3 regions of the Streptomyces sp. NPDC087420 genome follow, and region 2 is predicted to be linked to each of the others. Evidence: riboswitches for the same ligand, from Rfam matches in the RefSeq annotation. Region 2 holds a riboswitch; each other region holds the start of a gene.
The links. A riboswitch is a leader RNA that binds a small molecule or an ion and turns the genes downstream of it on or off. The one in region 2 is predicted to bind thiamine pyrophosphate.
Positions count from the first base shown of each region.

Region 1: linked by a shared signal. The riboswitch ahead of ACIO1C_RS28450 (thiamine ABC transporter substrate binding subunit) and the one ahead of thiO (glycine oxidase ThiO) in region 2 are both predicted to bind thiamine pyrophosphate.
Region 3: linked by a shared signal. The riboswitch ahead of thiC (phosphomethylpyrimidine synthase ThiC) and the one ahead of thiO (glycine oxidase ThiO) in region 2 are both predicted to bind thiamine pyrophosphate.

Region 1 is NZ_JBIUXU010000014.1:189,791-194,064, forward strand. Features, by position in the region: gene ACIO1C_RS28440 (phosphatidate cytidylyltransferase) at 1-791, shown strand, start outside; gene rlmN (23S rRNA (adenine(2503)-C(2))-methyltransferase RlmN) at 961-2,073, shown strand; TPP riboswitch at 2,123-2,252, shown strand; gene ACIO1C_RS28450 (thiamine ABC transporter substrate binding subunit) at 2,322-3,428, shown strand; gene ACIO1C_RS28455 (ABC transporter permease) at 3,482-4,274, shown strand, end outside.
Region 2 is NZ_JBIUXU010000004.1:231,143-235,416, forward strand. Features, by position in the region: gene ACIO1C_RS09655 (NAD(P)/FAD-dependent oxidoreductase) at 1-1,081, opposite strand, end outside; gene ACIO1C_RS09660 (hypothetical protein) at 1,148-1,507, opposite strand; TPP riboswitch at 1,558-1,669, shown strand; gene thiO (glycine oxidase ThiO) at 1,667-2,887, shown strand; gene thiS (sulfur carrier protein ThiS) at 2,884-3,114, shown strand; gene ACIO1C_RS09675 (thiazole synthase) at 3,117-3,914, shown strand.
Region 3 is NZ_JBIUXU010000002.1:256,231-260,504, forward strand. Features, by position in the region: gene ACIO1C_RS04600 (hypothetical protein) at 1-778, shown strand, start outside; gene thiC (phosphomethylpyrimidine synthase ThiC) at 851-2,695, opposite strand; TPP riboswitch at 2,688-2,834, opposite strand; gene ACIO1C_RS04610 (YibE/F family protein) at 2,905-4,248, shown strand.

The DNA of each region.
Region 1 (4,274 bases), on a different contig from region 2:
CGGCCATAGGGGTCGGCGTCGGGCTCGGTGTGGTGGTCGCGGCCTCGCTCTTCATCGTCAAGGCCGCCTTTGTCGGAGTGGTCGCGGTCGCCGTCGTGGTCGGGCTGTGGGAGCTGACCTCCCGCCTCCACGAGAAGAAGGGCATCAAGGCCCCTCTCGTACCGCTGGCCGTCGGCGGCGCCGCGATGGTCGTCGCCGGGTACGTGCGCGGGGTCGAGGGTGCCTGGGTCGCGATGGCCCTGACCGCGCTCGCCGTCCTGGTGTGGCGGATGACCGAGGAGCCCGAGGGGTATCTGCGGGACGTCACGGCCGGGGTGTTCGCCGCGTTCTACGTCCCGTTCCTGGCCACCTTCGTCGCGCTGATGCTCACCGCGGACGACGGCGCCCGGCGGGTGCTGATGTTCCTGCTGCTGACGGTGGTCAGCGACACCGGCGCGTACGCCGTCGGCTGGCGCTTCGGCACCCACAAGCTCGCGCCGCGCATCAGCCCCGGGAAGACGCGGGAAGGGCTGCTCGGCGCGGTCGTCTTCGCGATGGTCGCGGGCGCGCTCTCCATGCAGTTCATGATCGATGACGGCGTCTGGTGGCAGGGTCTGCTGCTCGGCATCGCGGTCGCCGCCAGCGCCACCCTCGGTGACCTGGGCGAATCCATGATCAAGCGCGATCTCGGCATCAAGGACATGGGGACGCTGCTGCCGGGCCACGGCGGCATCATGGACCGGCTCGACTCCCTGCTGCCCACCGCGCCGGTGGTCTGGCTGCTGTTGGTGATCTTCGTCGGCTCGGGGTGAGCCGCACCGGTACTCTTGAAGGGCTCGCCACTCACCGGTGGCGAGCCCTTTTGGTCCCCGCGCCCGCGCGGGGCTGATCCCGTGAGGTCTCCCGGCACCGGCAACGTGGTGCCGCTCTTCCCCGTGGCACCGGGGATCGGGCCTCGCCGCACCGAGGAGACTTGCGTTCATGGCCCCGCCGACCCCCGGAGAACTCACTTTTGTCGCGCCCCGCGGAGCCAAGAAGCCGCCGCGGCACCTCGCCGACCTCACGCCCGCCGAGCGCCGTGAGGCCGTCGCCGCGATAGGCGAGAAGCCCTTCCGCGCCAAGCAGCTGTCCCAGCACTACTTCGCGCGCTACGTGCACGACCCCGAGCAGTGGACCGACATCCCCGCCGGGGCGCGGCAGAAGCTCGCGGCGGAGCTGCTGCCCGACCTGATGTCCGTCGTACGGCACATCTCCTGCGACGACGACACCACCCGCAAGACCCTGTGGCGCCTCCACGACGGCACGCTGGTCGAGTCCGTGCTCATGCGCTACCCGGACCGGGTCACCATGTGCATCTCGTCCCAGGCGGGCTGCGGGATGAACTGCCCCTTCTGCGCGACCGGCCAGGCCGGCCTCGACCGCAACCTGTCCACCGCCGAGATCGTGCACCAGATCGTCGACGGCATGCGCGCCCTGCGCGACGGCGACGTCCCCGGCGGTCCCGCGCGGCTCTCGAACATCGTCTTCATGGGCATGGGCGAGCCGCTCGCCAACTACAACCGGGTGGTCGGCGCGATCCGCCGGCTCACCGACCCCGAGCCCGACGGCCTCGGCATCTCGCAGCGCGGGATCACCGTCTCGACGGTCGGCCTGGTCCCGGCGATGCTGCGCTTCGCCGACGAGGGCTTCAAGTGCCGCCTCGCCGTCTCGCTGCACGCGCCGGACGACGAACTGCGCGACACCCTCGTACCGGTCAATACCCGCTGGAAGGTGCCGGAGGTGCTGGACGCGGCGTGGGAGTACGCGGCGAAGTCCGGCCGCCGGATCTCCATCGAGTACGCCATGATCCGGGACATCAACGACCAGGCGTGGCGGGGCGACCGGCTGGGCCGGCTGCTCAAGGGCAAGCGGGTGCACGTCAACCTGATCCCCCTCAACCCGACCCCGGGCTCCAAGTGGACGGCGTCGCGCCCCGAGGACGAGAAGGCCTTCGTGGAGGCGATCGCGCGGCACGGCGTGCCGGTGACCGTACGCGACACCCGCGGCCAGGAGATCGACGGAGCGTGCGGGCAGCTGGCCGCTACCGAACGCTGAGGGGCAGCTGTGTAATCTGGTCCTGAACAACAGATTTTCCGTACGGCACATATTCCGACAGGGGAGCGCCACAGCGCTGAGAGTGCGACACGGATCCGGCTCCACGAGCGGACACCGGTCGCAGACCCTCTGAACCTTGCCCAGGTCATTCTGGGTAGGAAGTTCGGACATCACTCAAGCTGTTGCGCCCTGCCCGGACACTCCGGGCAGGGCCGCGTCTTCTCCTGGAGTCCCCAGGAGGAAAACCAGTGAGTACCAAGCACGCCAGAAGAACAGCGGCCCTCGCGCTCGTCGCCGCGCTCGGGGTCTCGACCCTCGCCGCCTGCGGCGGGTCCGACAGTACGGGGTCGTCCGGCGACGGCGGCGGGACGAAGTCCAAGACCGTCACCCTCGTCAGCCACGACTCGTTCAACGCCTCTCCCGCCGTGCTCAAGGCGTTCACCAAGGAGACGGGCTACACCGTCAAGGTCCTCAAGAGCGGGGACGCCGGCGAGGCGCTCAACAAGGAGATCCTCACCAAGGGCTCCCCGCAGGGCGACGTCTTCTTCGGCGTGGACAACACCCTGCTCTCCCGCGCCCTCGACAACGGCCTGTTCACGCCGTACAAGGCGAAGGGACTCGACCGGGTCGCCGCCGACACCCAGCTGGACGCGGCGAAGAACCGGGTCACCCCGATCGACACCGGTGACATCTGCGTCAACTACGACAAGAAGTACTTCGCGGACAAGAAGCTCGCGCCGCCGCAGACGTTCGACGACCTGATCAAACCGCAGTACAAGAACCTGCTCGTCACCGAGAACGTGGCGACCTCCTCGCCGGGCCTCGGCTTCCTGCTCGGTACGGTCGCCCACGCCGGCGACTCCGGCTGGCAGGACTACTGGAAGAAGCTCAAGGCCAACGGCGTCCAGGTCGTGGACAGCTGGGAGCAGGCCTACAACGAGAGCTTCTCCGGATCCGCCGGCGGCAAGAAGGCCAACGGCGACCGCCCGCTCGTCGTCTCGTACGCCTCCAGCCCGCCCGCCGAGGTGCTGTACTCCGAGCCGCAGCCCAAGGTCGCGCCCACCGGCGTCGCCACCGGCACCTGCTTCCGCCAGATCGAGTTCGCGGGCCTGCTCGGCGGGGCGAAGAACGAGGCCGGCGGCAAGGCGCTGCTGGACTTCCTGATCAGCGGCCGGTTCCAGGCGGACATGCCGCTGAACATGTTCGTGAACCCCGTGGTCAAGGCCGTCCCCCTGCCCCCGCTGTTCACCGAGTTCGGCGCGACCGTCGACCAGCCGGAGACGGTGGCGCCCGACAAGATCGCCGCCAACCGGGAGCAGTGGATCCAGACGTGGACCTCACTCGTAGTGAAGTAGCCCGCGAGCCGGACCGCCGGGCCGTACGGGCACATGCCGTACGGCTCGGCCTGATGGCCCTGCCCGTCGTGTTCTTCGCGGTCTTCTTCGCCTATCCCGTCACGGCGATCGTGGGCCGGGGGCTGCGGACCGGCGGGGTCTGGCAGTTCGGCCGCGTCGGTGACGTGCTGAGCCGCCCCGACATCCTCGGCGTCCTGTGGTTCACCACCTGGCAGGCCCTCGCCTCCACGGCGCTCACCCTGGTCGTCGCCCTGCCCGGCGCGTACGTCTTCGCGCGCTTCGACTTCCCCGGCAAACAGCTGCTCCGGGCCGTCGTCACCGTGCCGTTCGTCCTGCCGACCGTCGTCGTCGGCACGGCCTTCCTCGCCCTGCTCGGGCGCGGCGGACTCCTCGACGAACTGTGGGGCGTCCGGCTCGACACGACCGTCTGGGCGATCCTCCTCGCGCACGTCTTCTTCAACTACGCGGTGGTCGTACGGACCGTCGGCGGCCTGTGGTCCCAGCTCGACCCGCGCCAGGAGGAAGCCGCGCGAGTGCTCGGCGCGAGCCGCCTCGCGGCGTGGTGGCGGGTGACCCTGCCCGCCCTCGGGCCCGCCGTCGCGGCCGCCGCCCTCATGGTCTTCCTCTTCACCTTCACCTCCTTCGGTGTCGTGCAGATCCTCGGCGGTCCCGCCTACTCCACGCTGGAGGTGGAGATCTACCGGCAGACCGCGCAACTCCTGGACCTGCCCACGGCCGCCGTGCTGACCCTCGTCCAGTTCGCCGCCGTCGGCGCGATCCTGGCGGTGCACGCCTGGACGGTACGGCGGCGGGAGACCGCGCTGCGCCTGGTCGACCCCGCGCTGA
Region 2 (4,274 bases):
TCGCCTGGGCCAGGTCCCGGGGGCGGCCCACCGCCAGCAGGGCCACCAGCACGCCCTCCCGCAGCCACGCCACCGACCACGCAGCCTCCGCCGGGTCGCCGCGCCACACCAGGGTGTCGGCGGACGCGTGGTGGCCCGCGTACTGCACGAACCGGCCGAACTGCTCCGACCAGAAGTACGGCACCGGGTCGTAGACGCCCTCGGTCTCGCCGATGATCCGGGCGGCGACGGTACGGGGCCCCTGGAGCGCGTTGTCCCAGTGGTGGACGAGGAGCCGCGCGCCGTACCGGGCCGAGGGGAAGGACGCGCAGTCGCCCACCGCGTACACGCCGGGCAGCGACGTCCTCAGTCGTTCGTCCGCGGTGACGGAACCGTCCGGGCCCAGCTCCATGCCCGAGCCCGCCAGCCAGCCCGTCGCGGGCCGCGCCCCGATGCCCACGACCACCGCGCCCGCCGGCAGCCGCCGGCCGTCCGCGAGGACCACCGCGCCGGGCTCGACGGACGCCACGCGCGCGTGCGTCAGCAGTTCGGCGCCGCTCTCCGCGTACCACCCGGCCATCGGCGCGGCCACCTCCGCCGGGAAAATCCCCGCCAACGGCCGGTCCGCCGCCTCCACGACCGTCACCGCGCACCCCGCCTCCCGCGCCGCCGTCGCGAACTCCGCGCCGATCCAGCCCGCGCCCACGACCACGACCGCGTCCTGCCGCGCCAGCACGGGCCGCAGCCGCTCGGCGTCGTCCAGCGTGCGCAGCAGATGGACGCCGGGGACGTCCTCCGTACCTGGCAGCCTGACCGGCTCCGCGCCGGTCGCGACGACCAGCACGTCGTACGGCACAGGACCGTCCGGCGTGTCGATTTCCCGTACGTCCGGCCGCAGCCCGGTCACGGGGAGCCCGAGCCGCAGCTCGACGGAGAGCGCGGAGAAGTCGATGTCGAAGGACGACCCGTCCGCCTGGCCGAGCAGGACCGCCTTGGAGAGCGGCGGCCGGTCGTACGGCGGATGCGGCTCCGCGCCGATCAGCGTGATCCGGTCGCGGAAGCCGCCCTCGCGCAGGGCGACCGCGGTCTGCACCCCCGCCATCCCGGCCCCGACGATGACGACGTTCCGCTCTTCCGGATGTCTCCGCTGCTCGCTCACCCGATCACCTTAGAGAACCGACGGGACGTCAGTCGGCAGCTGCTCCACCACACTCGTCCCGCTGCCCTCCCGCGACTCCCACTCCCACGTCTCCTCCAGCCGGACCCTGCCGTCCGGCAGGTCCACCACCAGGGAGACGCAGTGCCCGGAGGACGTCCCGCCGTCCCGCTTGAGCTGTACGTACCGGAAGTCGAGCCGGTCCCCCTCACGGGTCCCGACCAGATACCCCCGCTCCACGTCACCGCCCTCGTAGGCGGCCCAGATCCGGCCGCCCCGCTCGCCGTACGTGAAGCGCGTGCGGGTACCCACCTGACCCGGCGCCTGGTCGGCGACGGGGGCCAGGACAAGACCGTCCAGCGAACGGGCCACGGTGATTGCTCCCTTACCGGGCGGGGGACAGGGCGTTAGTCTGGCCGGTGACACTACCTCGCGGGAGCCCGGACGCACCGGGCTGAGAGGGAGGCTGACGGCCTCCGACCGTACGAACCTGATCCGGGTCATGCCGGCGAAGGGAGGGGCTGGACGCCCATGCAGTCGTCTCATACGGGTCAGCACCCCGAAACCGTCCATTCCGACGTCTCCACCGTCTCCCACACCTCCGACGTCCTGGTCGTCGGAGGCGGCATCATCGGCCTGGTCACGGCCTGGCGGGCCGCGCAGCGCGGCCTGCGTACCGCAGTCGCCGACCCCGAGCCGGGCGGCGGGGCCGCGCAGGTCGCGGCGGGCATGCTCGCGGCCGTCACCGAACTCCACTACGGCGAGGAGACGCTGCTCGGGCTCAACCTCGCCTCCGCCGCGCGCTACCCCGCCTTCGTCGCCGAACTGGAAGCGGCGAGCGGCCAGGACACCGGCTACCGCGCGTGCGGCACGCTCGCCGTGGCCCTCGACGCCGACGACCGCGCGCACCTGCGCGAACTGCACGGCTTCCAGCAGCGTTCCGGGCTCTCCTCGGAGTGGCTCTCCGGACGCGAGTGCCGGCGGCTGGAGCCGATGCTCGCGCCCGGCGTACGCGGGGGCCTGCGGGTCGACGGCGACCACCAGATCGATCCCCGCCGGCTCGCGGCGGCGCTCGTGACGGCCTGCGAACGGGCCGGGGTGGTCTTCCACCGCTCGTTCGCGAACCGTCTTACGGTTGTACGGGACCGGGCGGCCGGCGTCGTCCTGGCCGACGGCCGTGCGCTCTCCGCGGACCAGACCGTCCTGGCGGGCGGGAGCCTCAGCGGGAGGCTGGCGGGTCTGCCGACCGATGTCATACCGCCGGTACGGCCCGTCAAGGGCCAGGTGCTGCGGCTCACGGTGCCCCGGCCGTACGCGCCGTTCCTTTCCAGGTCCGTACGGGCCGTCGTACGCGGCAGCCACGTCTACCTCGTGCCGCGCGAGAACGGCGAACTCGTCGTCGGCGCGACCAGCGAGGAGCAGGGCTGGGACACCACGGTCACGGCGGGCGGGGTGTACGAACTGCTCCGCGACGCGCACGAGTTGGTGCCGGGCATCACCGAACTGCCCTTCACCGAGGCACGCGCCGGACTGCGACCGGGCTCGCCCGACAACGCGCCCCTGCTCGGGCCCACCGCCCTCCCCGGCCTCCACCTGGCCACCGGCCACTTCCGCAACGGGGTCCTCCTCACCCCCGTCACCGGGGACGCGATGGCCGACGTGCTGACCACCGGCGAACTCCCCGAGGTCGCGCGCCCCTTCACCCCCCGCCGCTTCTCCCCCGCCCCGGTACGTCAGGAGCAGCTCGCATGACCGACACCGTGAACGTCTCCGTGACCCTCTCCATCTCCGTGAACGGCGAGCCGCGCGCGATCGGCGCGGGCACCACGCTCGACGTGCTGGTCGCGACGCTGACCCCCGCGCCCTCGGGTGTCGCCGCGGCCCTCAACGAGACGGTCGTCCCGCGCTCCCGCTGGTCCGGCACCCTCCTGGGCGACGGCGACCGCGTGGAAGTCCTCACCGCCGTCCAGGGAGGCTGACCATGGCCGACGACCGGCTTGTCATCGGCGACACCGTCTTCGACTCCCGCCTGATCATGGGTACGGGGGGTGCGCCGAGCCTCGACGTCCTGCGCAGGTCCCTGATCGCGTCGGGCACCGAACTCACCACCGTCGCGATGCGGCGCCTCGACCCCACCGTGCAGGGGTCCGTGCTGTCCGTCCTCGAATCCCTGGGGATCCGGGCCCTGCCCAACACGGCGGGGTGCTTCACCGCCGGGGAGGCGGTCCTGACCGCGCGGCTCGCCCGCGAGGCTCTGGGCACGGACTGGATCAAGCTGGAGGTCGTCGCGGACGAGCGCACGCTGCTGCCCGACCCGATCGAGCTGCTCGACGCGGCGGAGACGCTGGTAGACGACGGCTTCACGGTCCTGCCGTACACGAACGACGACCCCGTGCTGGCCCGCAAGCTGGAGGACGTGGGCTGCGCGGCGATCATGCCGTTGGGGTCGCCCATCGGGTCCGGCCTGGGCATCCGCAACCCGCACAACTTCCAGCTGATCGTGGAACACGCGAGCGTCCCGGTGATCCTGGACGCGGGCGCGGGCACGGCGTCCGACGCTTCGCTGGCGATGGAGCTGGGGTGTGCGGCGGTGATGCTCGCGTCTGCGGTGACGCGGGCGCGGGAGCCGGAGCTGATGGCTTCCGCGATGCGGTACGCGGTGGCGGGGGGGCGGTTGGCGTTCCGGGCGGGCCGGATCCCCCGCCGGCGCTTCGCCCGGGCGTCCTCGCCCTCGGAGGGCGTCGCCACGCTCGACCCGGAGCGCCCGGCGTTCACGTAGACGTCGCGCCCGGCGGGCGGCGCGGCCTACTGATGTCCTCAAACGCCGGACGGGCTTAAAGACCCGGGGTGGGCCAGGTTGTTTTGGCGCGGGCCTGGAAGGGGGACGGGCAGGGGTCGTGTCCGGAACGTAGAGCGTGTTTTGTGTCGCATGGCGAACGTTGACCAATACAAGGTGCTGAACGCGACGTAAAACATGCAGTGCAGGACACGACCCCTGCCCGGCCCCCGGCAACAACCCGCGCACAAAAAGCCGGCCCGCAGCGGGCACAATCAAGCCCGTCCGGCGATTGAGGACAAAAGCGCGACCGCGTCGCGCGTCACAGGTGCGCTGCAAGAGACCGCGTCCCCGGCCGCCCCG
Region 3 (4,274 bases), on a different contig from region 2:
GATCCTCGACGACGCACTGCGCAACGCGCACGACCGCCCGGATCTGGCCGACGTGGGCCGGCGGCTGAACGCCGAGCAGTTGCGCACGATGGCCCTCAACGCCACCACCCAGATAGCCACCGCCGCGGCCGCCGAGTACGAGCACTACGCCAAGATGCGCGAGGAGTTCCGCTCCCCGGTCTCCTCCCCGGCCCTGAACGGCTCCGTCAGAGAGCCGGCCACGGTCGAGGAGGACGACGGCGCGGGCGCGGGGTTCGCGGCGGTCATCACCGTCCTGGTCCCCGTCCTCGGCGGCACCGCGGCGCTGATCTTCCTGCTCGTCGGCTATCTCCTCAAGGCACTGACCCCGGCGCCCGCCTTCGCCAACTCCCTGATCGCGGTGGGCTGGTTCTTCGGCGCGGTCACCGTGCTCGGGATCCTGGGCGCGGCGGTCGGCCTGCTCATCACGGCCGTACGCAACGGGGCCACCCAGGTCCCCGCCGTCGAGGAGTCCGGCGGGGAGCTGCCGGACGAGGTCGCACGGGCCAGGGAGGCCTGGCGCCACGCCCTCCTGGAGCGCGGCATCCTGCCCTTCCTGCGCAGGGCCCTCGCCGACCCGAGCGCGGGCCGGGCGGCGCCGGCACCGCCCCGTACGGTGGGCCACCTGCCCAAGATCGGCTACAGCCACCCCGGCTTCTCCAGCCCTGACGAGGGCTCAGCGGCCCACCAGCGCCCCACGTTCAGCAGCCCGGACTTCACCAGCCCCGACTTCGGCGGCCCGGAACACCAGCCCGAATAGCGGTGGGTTTCGCGGAGGCGGGCCGGCCGGGACTGGTGGCCTGGCGGGCCCCCCTCCGCTGAGGCGGCCGGGTCAGCCGGCCGACCTGCCGCCCGTCTCCGCCAGCGGCAGATAGACCCGGTTGCCGGCCGCCGCGAACTCCTTCGACTTCTCCACCATGCCCGCTTCGATCTCCTCGGGCACCAGGTCACCGCCGTGCTGGCGCCTGATGTCCTGCGAGATCTTCATCGAGCAGAACTTCGGCCCGCACATCGAGCAGAAATGCGCGGTCTTCGCCGGCTCGGCCGGCAGTGTCTCGTCGTGGAACGCGCGCGCCGTGTCCGGGTCGAGGGCCAGGTTGAACTGGTCCTCCCACCGGAACTCGAACCGCGCGTCCGACAGCGCGTCGTCCCACTCCTGCGCCCCCGCGTGCCCCTTGGCGAGGTCCGCCGCGTGCGCCGCGATCTTGTAGGTGATCACACCCGTCTTCACGTCGTCGCGGTTCGGCAGTCCCAGGTGCTCCTTGGGCGTGACGTAGCAGAGCATCGCCGTGCCCCACCAGGCGATCATCGCCGCGCCGATGCCCGAGGTGATGTGGTCGTACGCGGGCGCCACATCGGTCGTCAGCGGGCCGAGCGTGTAGAACGGCGCCTCCTCGCAGATCTCCTGCTGGAGGTCGATGTTCTCCTTGATCTTGTGCATCGGGACGTGCCCGGGGCCCTCGATCATGGTCTGTACGTGGTGGCGCTTGGCGATCGTGTTCAGCTCGCCCAGCGTCCGCAGCTCGGCGAACTGCGCCTCGTCGTTGGCGTCCGCGATGGACCCGGGCCGCAGGCCGTCACCGAGGGAGTACGTCACGTCGTACGCGGCGAGGATGTCGCAGAGCTCCTCGAAGTTCTCGTACAGGAACGACTCCTTGTGGTGCGCCAGGCACCACGCCGCCATGATCGAGCCGCCGCGCGAGACGATGCCGGTCTTGCGGCGGGCGGTCAGCGGCACGTACCGCAGCAGCACTCCGGCGTGGACCGTCATGTAGTCGACGCCCTGCTCGGCCTGCTCGATGACGGTGTCCTTGTAGATGTCCCAGGTCAGCTCCTCGGCCTTGCCGTCGACCTTCTCCAGCGCCTGGTAGAGCGGCACCGTGCCGATGGGCACGGGGGAGTTGCGCAGCACCCACTCCCGGGTGGTGTGGATGTTGCGGCCGGTCGAGAGGTCCATGACCGTGTCCGCGCCCCACTTGGTGGCCCACGTCATCTTGTCCACCTCCTCCTCGATGGAGGAGGTGACCGCGGAGTTGCCGATGTTGGCGTTGACCTTCACCAGGAACCGCTTGCCGATGATCATCGGCTCGATCTCCGGGTGATTGACGTTCGCCGGCAGTACGGCCCGGCCCGCGGCGATCTCGTCGCGGACGACCTCGGGCGCGACGTTCTCCCGGATCGCGACGTACTCCATCTCCGGAGTGACATCGCCACGGCGTGCGTACGCGAGCTGCGTCACCGCCTGCCCGTCCCGGCCCCGCCGGGGCTGGCGCGGCCGGCCCGGGAACACGGCGTCGAGGTTCCGCAGCCCCCCGCGCGGCGAGGTGTGCTTGAGCCCGTCGTCCTCGGGGCGGACCGGGCGGCCCGCGTACTCCTCGGTGTCACCGCGCCCGATGATCCAGTTCTCCCGCAGCGGCGCGAGCCCGCGGCGGACATCCGTCTCGATCGTGGGGTCGGTGTACGGCCCCGACGTGTCGTACAGCGTCACGTCCTTGCCGTTGGTGAGATGCACCTGACGGACGGGCACCTGGAGGTCGGGGCGCGAGCCCTGGACGTATCCCTTGTGCCAGCCGATGGACCTCTCGGTCCCGTTCTGATCCACGGCCCCGCCCGGATTCCCCGATTCGCCCGGGGAATCCGATTCCGAGGCAGGCGTGTGTGCGTCCTGAACGGTCATGAGACCTACTCCCTACGCCGGCATTACCCGGTAACAGGTTCGGCGGTCGGCGCAGCGATGGGAGTCCAGGGGGATGTCCCCGGGACTACACAGTCAACGCCCTCTCAGCCCGGTGCTCCGAGCTCCCGCGTGTGCAAAGGTGTGACCACGCTAGCCCCACCACCGGCGTGCTGAACAGAGGGCCTCCGGCTTCTTGCAATGATCTGCGGGTGACCTCATCCCAGCAGAGCCACGAAACGCACGGCCACACGCACAGCCACGGGCCTGCCGAGCCGGTCTCCCAGCACCTCCGCAAAGTCATCGCGGCGGTGCTGATCCCGTTCGCCGCGGCCGTGGTCGTGGGCCTGGTCGTCCTGTGGCCCGGCGGCGCGCCCGCCCATGAGCGCTCGGGGGTCGGGTTCGACCGGCAGACCGAGCAGGGCCAGGTGGTGAAGCTCCAGCCGGTGGACTGCAAGGACGTGAACGCCTCCCAAATCCCGTCGACCGGCGACACCTCGACACCCGGGGGGCGGGAGGCGGAACAGACGGAGACCGGGCAGTGCAAGAAGGCCACGGTCGAGGTCACCAGCGGCAAGGAGAAGGGCCGTACCTTCATCGAGGTCGTCCAGCCGGACGCGCCACGGCAGTTTCACGTGAAACAGGGCGTGGTACTGGCGTACGCGCCCGACGCTCCCCACGACCTCCAGTACTCGGTCACCGATGTCGACCGCCACCTCCCCATGGCCCTGCTCGCCGGGATCTTCGCCCTCGCGGTGGTCGTGGTGGGGCGGCTGCGCGGGCTCATGGCGCTGATCGCCCTCGCGGTCTCCTTCGGAGTGCTGACGCTCTTCATCCTGCCCGCCGTGCTGCAAGGCTCGAACCCGCTGGTCGTCGCGGTGGTCGGAGCCAGCGCGATCATGCTCATCGCGCTCTACATGTGCCATGGCCTGACGGCCAGAACCTCGGTCGCGGTCATCGGCACGCTGGTCTCCCTGATGCTGATCGGACTGCTGGGCTCGATCTTCATCGGCTGGGCGAGCCTGACCGGCAACACCGACGACAGCACCGGCCTGATCCACGGGCTGTATCCGCACATCGACATGAGCGGTCTGCTGCTGGCCGGCGTGATCATCGGTTCGCTCGGTGTCCTCGACGACGTGACGGTGACCCAGACCTCGGCGGTCTGGGAACTGCACGCCGCGGATCCGTCGATGGGACCGCGCGCCCTCTACCGGGCGGGAATCCGCATCGGCCGCGACCACATCGCGTCCGTGGTCAACACGCTCGTGCTGGCCTACGCGGGAGCGGCGCTGCCGCTGCTGCTGCTCTTCTCCATCGCGCAGTCCGGGGTGGGAACGGTCGCCAACAGCGAGCTGGTGGCGGAGGAGATCGTACGGACCCTGGTCGGATCGATCGGCCTGGTCGCGTCCGTGCCGGTGACCACCGCCCTGGCGGCGCTGGTGGTGTCCGCGGACCGGTCGGGGGCTCTCGGGCGGGAGACGGCACCCATGGTGCCGGGGCAGGGCACGGCGGTGCGCCCGCACGGCAGCAGGGGCCGCCGCCGCAGGAAGTGACGGCGCCGGCCTGTATGAGGAAATGA